One region of the Streptomyces sp. NPDC002754 genome, then DNA from elsewhere that is predicted to be linked to it. Evidence: riboswitches for the same ligand, from Rfam matches in the RefSeq annotation. Region 1 holds a riboswitch; each other region holds the start of a gene.
What was found. A riboswitch is a leader RNA that binds a small molecule or an ion and turns the genes downstream of it on or off. The one in region 1 is predicted to bind cyclic di-AMP.
Positions count from the first base shown of each region.

Region 2: another riboswitch for cyclic di-AMP. It lies ahead of ACWD2L_RS35805 (transglycosylase family protein); the one in region 1 lies ahead of ACWD2L_RS32820 (M23 family metallopeptidase).
Region 3: another riboswitch for cyclic di-AMP. It lies ahead of ACWD2L_RS17655 (M23 family metallopeptidase); the one in region 1 lies ahead of ACWD2L_RS32820 (M23 family metallopeptidase).

Region 1 covers NZ_JBSFVM010000026.1:73,862-77,130, reverse strand. Annotated here, with positions in the region: gene ACWD2L_RS32825 (aldo/keto reductase) at 1-565, opposite strand, end outside; gene ACWD2L_RS32820 (M23 family metallopeptidase) at 700-1,752, opposite strand; cyclic di-AMP (ydaO/yuaA leader) riboswitch at 1,764-1,908, opposite strand; gene ACWD2L_RS32815 (PP2C family protein-serine/threonine phosphatase) at 2,188-3,269, opposite strand, start outside.
Region 2 covers NZ_JBSFVM010000033.1:74,121-77,389, forward strand. Annotated here, with positions in the region: gene eno (phosphopyruvate hydratase) at 1-489, opposite strand, end outside; gene ACWD2L_RS35805 (transglycosylase family protein) at 798-1,523, opposite strand; cyclic di-AMP (ydaO/yuaA leader) riboswitch at 1,528-1,686, opposite strand; gene ACWD2L_RS35810 (transglycosylase family protein) at 1,867-2,895, opposite strand; gene ACWD2L_RS35815 (cytochrome P450 family protein) at 3,039-3,269, opposite strand, start outside.
Region 3 covers NZ_JBSFVM010000007.1:113,046-116,314, reverse strand. Annotated here, with positions in the region: gene ACWD2L_RS17660 (GntR family transcriptional regulator) at 1-578, opposite strand, end outside; gene ACWD2L_RS17655 (M23 family metallopeptidase) at 802-1,602, opposite strand; cyclic di-AMP (ydaO/yuaA leader) riboswitch at 1,616-1,777, opposite strand; gene ACWD2L_RS17650 (M16 family metallopeptidase) at 2,017-3,269, opposite strand, start outside.

The DNA.
Region 1 (3,269 bases):
GGTTGTAGTGCGGCTGGAGCGCGACGTAACGGGCGAGGCCCTCGCGGTCGGAGAGGTCGAGGGAGTCCTGGAGGCGCTGCGCGGAGATGTTCGACGCGGCGATGTGGCGTACCTTGCCCGCCTTCACCAGTTCGTCAAGGGCGCCGATGATCTCCTCGACCGGCACCTCGGGGTCGTCGTAGTGCGTGTAGTACAGGTCGATGTGGTCGGTGCCGAGGCGCTTCAGGGAGGCGTCGGCCGCGGCCTTGATGTTGGCCGCGGACAGGCCCTGGAACTCCGGGTGGTGGCCGCCCTTGGTGGCGATGACGACGTCGTCGCGGCGGCCGCGCGAGGCCAGCCACTTGCCGATGACGGTCTCCGACTCACCGCCCCGGTTGCCGTCCACCCACGCCGAGTACACATCGGCGGTGTCGATGAAGTTGCCGCCCGCGGCGACGTACGCGTCGAGCACCTCGAAGGACGTGGCCTCGTCGGCGGTCCAGCCGAACACGTTGCCACCCAGGGACAGCGGGAAGACCTCGAGGTCGGAGGTGCCGAGCTTGCGCAGAGAAGGAGAGGAAGTCATGCCCCGACTCAACACCCGTACGGAATACGGTATTCCGCGACCGCGCCGAAAATCGCCTCAAGAGACCCAGGAATGGGCAAACCGGCAGCCCTGACGTCGGGGGGTGAGCGCCAGGACCGCCGGAGTTCACGTGTTCAGGGCGTGAGGCCCTTTTCGCGCAGCCACGACGCCGGGTCGACGCCGGTGGACTGCCCGCCGGGGTGGACCTCCAGGTGGAGGTGCGGCCCGGTGACATTGCCCGTGGCGCCCACGCGGCCGATGACATCGCCGGTGCTGACCTTCTGGCCCGCGCTGACATTGAGCGAGGACTGGTGGCAGAACCACAGCTCGGTGCCGTCGTCGAGGGTGAGCACCGTGCGGTATCCGTACGCGCCCGCCCAGCCGGCCTCCGTGACCGTGCCGGAGTGGATGGCGCGGATCGGCGTACCGGTGGAGGCGGCGAAGTCGAGGCCCGTGTGGTACCCGGAGGACCACATGGAGCCGGGCTGGCCGAAGGTGCCGGAGAGCGTGTACGAGGCGACCGGGAGCTTGAAGCTCTTGGCCAGCTTGGCGAGGCGCTCGGCCTCGGCCTTGCGGCGGGCCTCCGCCTCGGCCTTCTTCTTCTCGGCGAGCTCCTTGGCCTTGGCCGCGTCCTGCTTGGCCGCGGCCTCGACGGCCGCCTGCTTCGCGGCGGCCTCCTCCGCGGCCTGCTTCGCGGTGGCGTCGGCCGCGTCCTGCTGCGTCTCGGCCTGCTGCATGATGCGGGCCCGCAGCGCCTCGCCCGCGCCGGTCTGCCCGTCGGCGGCCTCGGCCTGGGTGATACCGGCGCCGCTCAGCGGGGAGGCCGTGGCGCCGGAGTCGGAATCGGAGTCCGAGCCGTCGGACATCAACGAGCCCACGCCCGGCAGCGACTTGGCCGCGGGCAGCGAGTCCTTGACCGCCGACAGGTCGGGCATGGATATGTGGACCGCGGGCTTGCCGCCCTGTGCGGTGGCGATGCCGCCCGCACCGACGGCGGCGACCACGCCGACGCCGAGAACAGTGGAGCTACGAGCGAATCCACCACGGCGGCGGGCTGTGCGATGCCTGCCGCGGACGGGGGAGACGGACTCCTCGGTGGGATTCCACTCCTCCCAGGTCTCCTGCTCGACGCCGAAGTCGTCTTCGGGTCCGTAGAAGAAGTCTGGGGCAGGCCGGTTCGACGCCACGGGGGCGCTCTCCTTTCCTTCCTTCTCGCCTACCGGGTTAGCTGACGGGTTCGGAGCAGGAAGGTCTCCTACCGACATCGCGAGCTTCAACGATGTCCGATTCACCCCAAGTTGATGGTTCCCCGGTTCCCTTGCGGGATTAAGCGTGTGCGCACGGAGCTGTCTCTTGTGACGGCTGGGACGACCGCGCTGCGTTATCGAACGTTAATAGACAGCAGACAATAATTCCAAGCGCTTCCCACTGATCGTTCACGACTCTGGCCAGGACTTATCGGGACACGAGCGGGCGGATCGGGGCGAGTTGGCAGAGCCTCGCAAACGTCCGCGCAAGTGATGGTGCGTCAATTGTTATGCGGAGCGGCGCCGTTCGACTACGGTCGGCTACCACAGGTAACAACGATCAAGAAACTCGGGCCCGCCCAACAGCCCCGCCCCTCAGCCCCGCCGCACGGCGAGCAGCGCCATGTCGTCCTTCGTCCCGCCGCCGGTATGCGCGCGCACCTCCACGGCGAGGGCCGCGAGGAGTTCATCGGGTCCGGGGAAGACGCGTCCGGAGAGCCGGGCCGCCGGATCGTAGAAGCGGCCGCTCGGGTCGCGCGCCTCGGAGAGCCCGTCGGTGTAGAGCAACAGCGTGGCCGCGGACGGGAACGCCGCCTCGACGGCCCGGTCGGGCCAGCTGCCGAGTTCGCTCATGCCGAGCGGCAGCGCCGCCTGGCACGGGTCGAGTGCGCGTACGGTGCCGTCGCCGAGCAGCAGCAGCGGGCTGGGGTGACCGCGGTTGAGGACGCGGACGAGTTCGACGCCGTGCGGGATCTCGACGAGCACGGCCGTGGTGAAGCCCTCGAAGTCGTCGATGCCGCTGCGCCGGGTGCCCTCGCGGGCCAGCGCCCGCTCCAGGCGCTGGGCGACGGCCTCCAGGGAGCCCTCCTGCTCGGCGGCCTCCCGGAACGCGCCGATGACGACGGCGACCGCGGCGACCGCGCCCATGCCCTTGCCGCGTACGTCGCCGACGATGATCCGGATGCCGTGCGGAGTGTCCTGGACCGCGTACAGGTCACCGCCGATGAACGCGCCGGCCTGCGCCGCCTCGTAGCGCGCCGCGATCACGAAGCCGCCGAGCCGCTGGGGCGGCCGGGGCAGCACCGCGAGCTGCGCGGCCTGGGCGATCTCGCGGGCGGAGGCCAGCTGCTCGTAACCGCGGTACACGATCCGGTTGATCACACAGGCCAGGACGCAGACGGTGGCCACGGTCACGACCTCGGTGACGAACACGGAGTCGAGGTTCTCCGTGAAGCGCAGGTGCACGGCGGTGATCGCAACGATCGACACGACGCCCGTCAGGATCGTCGCGCCGAGCGAGAAGAACGGGGCGGCGACCAGTGGCGCCGCGCTGAACAAAGGGGCGCCGGGAAAGCCCTTGGGGGTGACGTACTCGTAGATCGCACCGCCGATGATGAGCAGCAGGGGCAGCAGCCGCAGGAAGAGGCGGGTGCTCACGGTGTCGGAGCCGTGCCGCC
Region 2 (3,269 bases), on a different contig from region 1:
CTGGATGTCGACGTTGGAGTCCGCGTGGGATCCACCGTTCAGGATGTTCATCATCGGCACCGGGAGAAGGTGCGCGTTCGGGCCGCCCAGGTAGCGGAAGAGCGGCAGGTCCGACGCCTCGGACGCGGCGTGCGCGACGGCGAGGGAGACGCCGAGGATGGCGTTGGCGCCGAGCGAGCCCTTGTTGTCGGTGGCGTCCAGGTCGAACATCGCCTGGTCGATCAGGCGCTGCTCGGTGGCGTCGTAGCCGACGAGCTCCGGGCCGATCTGCTCGATGACGGCGAGGACGGCCTTCTCGACGCCCTTGCCCTGGTAACGGTTGGGGTCACCGTCGCGGAGTTCGATGGCCTCGAAGGCACCGGTGGAGGCACCCGACGGGACGGCCGCACGGCCGGTGCTCCCGTCGTCGAGGCCGACCTCGACCTCGACCGTGGGATTGCCTCGGGAGTCCAGGATTTCCCGGGCTACGACGACGTCGATGGACGGCACGAGCATCTCCTTCTGGGATGTGACGAAGCTTTGCGGGCACCGTCGGACAACGGGTCCCGCATCCCCGAGCGTAACCGGCCCGAGGGCATCGGCCATCCGAACGCCCGTCTTGTGGACAACGCCGTTAGCGAAATGTTCCTTAACGGAACAAAAACAGCGACCTCCCTCCCGGCTGCGCCGGGAGGGAGGTCGCCGAAGTGAGCGGCCCGTGGGGACGGGGTGCGGCGGGGCTCGGCGTCCGCCGATGCCGAGCCCGTACCTGGTGGCCCTGTGCGGGCCTGGTGGCCCCTGCGCGGGGCCGGACGGTCTTAGCTGAGGTGCAGCTGCTGACCCGGGTAGATCAGGTCCGCGTCCTTGACGATGTCCTTGTTCTTCTCGAACAGCTTCTGCCAGTTCGAGTCGTGCGCCTCGGCGATCTTGCTGAGGGTGTCGCCGGTCTTCACCTTGTACTCGCCGTCACCCTTCTCGACCTTGTTACCGGTCGGGGTGGTGACGGTGTCCTGCTTCGGAGCCGCCTGCTTCGGGGCCTCCTGCTTGGGGGCCGCCTGCTTCGGGGCCTCCTGCTTCGGCTGCTCGCGCTGCTCGGAGCGGTCGGCACGCTGCTGCGTGCTCTGGGTGTCCTGCTGCTGCGAGGACGAGTCGTCCGCGCCACCCTCGTTCGGGGTGGAGGACAGGCCCGAGCCGCAGTTCGGCCAGGCACCGTTGCCCTGCGAGGCGAGAACCTTCTCGCCGACGGCTATCTGCTGCGCCTTGGAGGCCTGGTCGGCGGTGGAGGCGTACTGCGAGCCGCCGTAGGCGGACCAGGTGGAGGACGAGAACTGCAGGCCACCGTAGAAACCGTTGCCGGTGTTGGTGGACCAGTTGCCGCCGGACTCGCACTGCGCGACCTGGTCCCACTCGGACGTGGTCGCGGCGGAGGCCGAACCGGCACCCATCAGCGGCACGGCGACGGCGGCAGCGGCGACTCCGCCGAGCGTGGCGACGCGAACGGCCTTGGAGGGGCGGCGGTGCTTGTTGTTGCCGGAAAACAGCATGGAGATATCTCCTCACCGACGCCTGCGAGGTGAGCTGTCGGGTTCGGACCAGTGAGTGTCCGGCAGACGCATCCTTGTGCGCTGCTTAACCCCAAGCCCGTCCGGTCTCCCGGAAGGGCGGCTTACCTGGGTCCCCCGCTCCTGCCTACGGCGCTTACGCGTCGACTGTTCCCGTACGGACGTTGGCAGGATTCGGCGTGACGTCCATCGGGGCCCGCTGAAGCGAGCGGTCACGAACGTAAGCGGTCGATCCGTCCGATTTCAAAGTCGATCAGGGGCTTTGAGACCCATGTCTCACTCGATCGACATCGGACAAAGCCCCCTCAAACGGCCCGAACTCCCGCTACCTTTTGCCCGATCCGTCCCCAAGATCCAGGCTCTGACCAGGAAGGATGAGGTCTGGGTCGGTACCTACCGTCTCCTTGTTCCGCTCGTAGAGCGCGTCCCATCCGCCGTGCACGTCCTGAGCCTTCGCGATGTCCCAGAGGTTGTCGCCGGCGTGCACCTCGTACGTGTCGTCGCCGCGCTTCTCGTCACGCGAGGCGTGACGCCCCTCTCCCGTACGGGAGTCGGAACCGTCGTCACCGGCACGGTCTCCGCGGTGGCGGCCCGCCGTGGCGTCGTCCGACGCGGCACCGTCACCGTCACCGGAGGGGGAGGCGGACGGCGAGGCCGTTTCGGAGGAGGAGGAGGCCGTGTCGTCGCCGTCAGAAGGTGCGTGGGACTTGTCACTTGAGGGGGACGGGGAGCCCTCGGCGCTGCTACCGGAGGTATCGCGCGAGGGGTCGGCCGACGGCTCGTCCGACGCGTCGGAACCCTCACCGCCGTCGTGACCCTTGTCTCCCGAATCGGCTGAATCGGTGGAGCCCGCCTTGTCGGCGTCGTCGTCCGACTTGTTGTCGGCATCGGTGTCCGACGGCTCGGACGCGGAATCGGATGCCGACTCGGACGGCTGCGGCGACGCGGAGACGCCCGGATCGACCTCCGCCGAGTCGTCGCCCTTGGTGAGGTCCGCGGTGAGCGAGCACATCGGCCAGGCACTCACACCCTTGGCGTCAAGAACCTTCTCGGCGACGGCTATCTGCTGCGAGCGGCTGGCCTGGTCGGCACGCGGGGCGTAGTCGAGCCCCCCGTACTGCTCCCATCTCTCCTGCGTGAACTGGAGGCCGCCGTAGTAGCCGTTACCGGCATCCAGGCTCCACTGCCCACCGCTCTCGCACTCGGCGAGCTTGTCCCACGCCTGCGTGGTCGCGGCGCTCGCGCCGCTCGCGGCGAACAGCGGGATCGCGATGGCGCTGCCGGCGACTCCGGCGGCGACGACGAGAGCAGGGGCCTGGCGGGGGCGACGGTGTCGACCGTTCCCGGAGAGCATGCGGTTGCCTTTCGCGAGACTGATGCTGCTACGCGCGACGGGTGGTGCAAGTGGTGCGGGTTGTGCATGTGTCGCGATGATCCGTGAACGTAGCTGCACTCGAACGCCTGTCACAAGTCGATGCAGCGAAGATCACGTGAATGTCACATTGCTGACGGCCCGTCAGTTCCGGCGGGGTTCTGACGCGTCGTGAACTCCACCGGGAGCGTGCGCAGTCCACGCATGATGAGCCCGCCACGCCACCGCAAATCGTCAGGTTCCACCGCAAGTCGCAGGTCCGGGAGGCGCGTCAGGAGCGTGCCGAGGGCGGCCTGTCCCTCCAGGCGCGCGAGCGGGGCGCCGAGGCAGTAGTGGATGCCGTGTCCGTACCCGAG
Region 3 (3,269 bases), on a different contig from region 1:
GTGGTCAGGGCGCGGGCACGCTCCGCGTCGCCCCGCGCCACGGCGTCGACGATGGCACCGTGCTCGGCCCAGGACTCGGCCGGCCGGGCCGGGCTCTCCACGGCGTACATCCAGGCGATCTTGTGGCGGAGCTGGGTGAGCAGGGTGATCAGGCCAGGGCTGCCCGAGGCCTGGGCGAGCGTCTCGTGGAACCAGCTGCCGAGAGAGCGCAGATCCTCGCTCTCACCCCGCCGGGAGCGCTCCTGCCCCAGCCTGACCAGGCCGCGCAGCACCTTGAGGTGGGCCTCGGTGCGGCGCTGCGCGGCGCGGGCGGCGCCCATGGGTTCGAGCAGCATGCGGATCTCCAGGAGGTCGGCCGCCTCCCGCTCGGTGGGTTCGGCCACGCACGCGCCCGCGTGCCTGCGCGTGACGACGAACCCCTCCGCCTCCAGGGTGCGCAGCGCCTCACGGACAGGCACGCGCGAGACCCCGTAGCGACGCGCGAGCAGTTCCTCGGTGAGCCGGCCACCGCGCTCGTAGACGCCGGCGACGATGTCGTCGCGGATCGCTGTGCATACCGACTGTGCGGGAATGCGCATGACTCGGCCTCCGCCTCGATGCCCGCGATACGCGGTCGATTGACACCCGGTCAAGCGCGAATGGCACGCGGCCGGAACGTTTACCCCGTGACTCTATTCCACCGGACTTGAATTTCCGACGAGGGGACTGAATCCGGGGATATTTTTTGGACATCGCGACCCCACGCACGCGAAAGCCCCGGCTCGGTGAGCCGGGGCTTTCGCGTGCGTGGGGTCTTGCGGGTCAGACGTTCACACCGTGCTGGCGCAGGTACGCGACGGGGTCGATGTCCGAGCCGTAGTCGGGGCCGGTACGGGCCTCGAAGTGGAGGTGCGGGCCCGTGACGTTGCCGGTGGCTCCGGAGAGGCCTATCTGCTCGCCGGGGGTGACGTCCTGGCCGACGGAGACGCCGATCGAGGACATGTGACCGTACTGGGTGTACGTACCGTCCTTCATCTTGATCACGACGTTGTTGCCGTACGCGCCGCCCCAGCCGGCCTCGACGACGGTGCCCATGCCGACCGCGTGCACCGAAGTGCCGCTGGAGGCGTGGAAGTCGATGCCGGTGTGGCTTCCGGAGGACCAGAGTCCGCTGCCGGCCTGGTAGGCGGTGGAGACGTACGAGCCGGAGATCGGCGACACGAAGCTGTTCAGGCGCTTGCGCTCGGCCTCGCGAGCGGCGCGCTCCTTGGCCTCGCGCTCCTTCTCGGCCTTCTCGGCGGCCCGCTTCTTGGCCTCCGCCTCGGCCTTGCGCTTGGCCTCCTCGGCCTTCTTCTTGGCCTCGGCCTCGGCCTTCGCCTTGGCGGCGGCCTTCTGCTGCGCGGTGGCCTGCGCGTCGATCTGCTCGGCCAGGGAGTCGCCGATGGCGACGGCCTGCGTGAGGCCGTCGTGCGGCGCTGTCGCGGTGTCGGCGGCGAGGGCGGGAGCGGCGAGGCCACCCACCACGCCCGTCGTGGTGATGGCGGCGACGCCCGCGAACTGAGCGGTGGTGCGCGTCAGGCGGCTGGGACGGCGGTGCTTCCCGGTGGCACGGGTGAACCCCATGAAGTGGCTGGTCCTTTCCTTCCTTCTCGCCTACCGGGTTAGCTGACGGGTTCGGAGCAGGAAGGTCTCCTACGGGCCCCTCCCCTTGCGGGAAGAGCGCCCGATTCACCCCAGGGACTTCGGTGGGTCCCCGGCTCCCCTGGCTCGCACCACGGGGACTCGGCGATGACTGTCCGGTGTCGCGGGCGCGACGTACGTCTGGCGAACAGCCGGAGGGAACGCTAAGCGGGGCGTCTTTGAATCAACAAACAGAACCCGACTTTTGTAGCGCACGCCACAGGGCAGACAGGCAACCACTACGCCAATACGGACATTTGGGAACGTGTGGTGATTGGGGGTGATCGTGACCGACACCACGAAGCCCCGGCTGCCGGGAGCGGCGCCGGGGCTTCGGACGTGCCGCGGGAGACGAACTCAGCCCGCGACCACAGTGACCTCGCCGATACCGAGCGCCTTCACCGGCTCCTCGATCTGCTCGGCGTCGCCCACCAGGATCGTCACCAGGCGGTCCGCGGGGAACGCGCTCACGACGGCGGCCGTGGCCTCCACGGTGCCCGTGGCGGCCAGCTGCCGGTACACCTGCGCCTGGAAGTCGTCCGGCAGGTGCTGCTCGACCTGGTCGGCGAGGGTGCTCGCGACGGCCCCCGCGGTCTCGAACTTCAGTGGGGCCACACCCACCAAGTTCTGTACGGCGGTGTCCCGTTCGGCGTCCGTGAGCCCCTCGGCCGCGAGCGTGCGCAGGACCTTCCACAGGTCGTCGAGCGCGGGCCCGGTGTTCGGCGTGTCCACCGAGCCGCTGATGGCGAGCATCGCGGCGCCGCTGCCGTCGGGCGCGGAGCGCAGCACCTGGGCGAAGGACCGCACTCCGTAGGTGTAGCCCTTCTCCTCGCGCAGTACGCGGTCCAGGCGCGACGTGAGAGTGCCGCCCAGGCAGTACGTGCCGAGGATCTGCGCGGGCCACACACGGTCGTGCTTGTCCGGTCCGACCCGCCCCATGAGCAACTGCGTCTGCACAGCGCCGGGGCGGTCCACGATGATCACGCGGCCGGTGTCGTCGGCGACGACCGGCGGCACGGGGCGCGGCTCCGCGGTGTCGCCCGTCCAGGCGCCGAGCGTGTCGGCGAGCAGGGCGTCCAGGTCGACGCCCGTCAGGTCACCCACGACGACGGCCGTCGCGGCGGCGGGGCGTACGTGCCGGTCGTAGAAGGCACGCACGGCCACCGCGTCGATGGCCGAGACGGTCTCCTCGGTGCCCTGGCGCGGGCGCGACACGCGCGCGTCGGCCGGGAAGAGCTGCTTGGAGAGCTCCTTGGCGGCGCGCCGGGCCGGGTTGGCGCTCTCGTGCGGGATCTCGTCCAGCCGGTTGCGGACGAGGCGCTCGATCTCGCTGTCGTCGAAGGCAGGGGCGCGCAGGGCGTCGGCCAGGAGGGTGAGGCCCTTGGCGAGCCGGGAGGCCGGCACTTCGAGGGAGGCACGGACGCCGGGGTGGTCGGCGTGCGCGTCCATCGTGGCGCCGCAGCGCTCCAGCTCAGCGGCGAACTCCTCGGCGGAGTGCTTGTCGGTGCCTTCGTTGAAGGCCCGCGCCATGATCGTCGCGACGCCGTCGAGGCCCTTCGGTTCGGCGTCCAGCGGCGCGTCCAGGTGCACCTCCACGGCGATGACCTGCT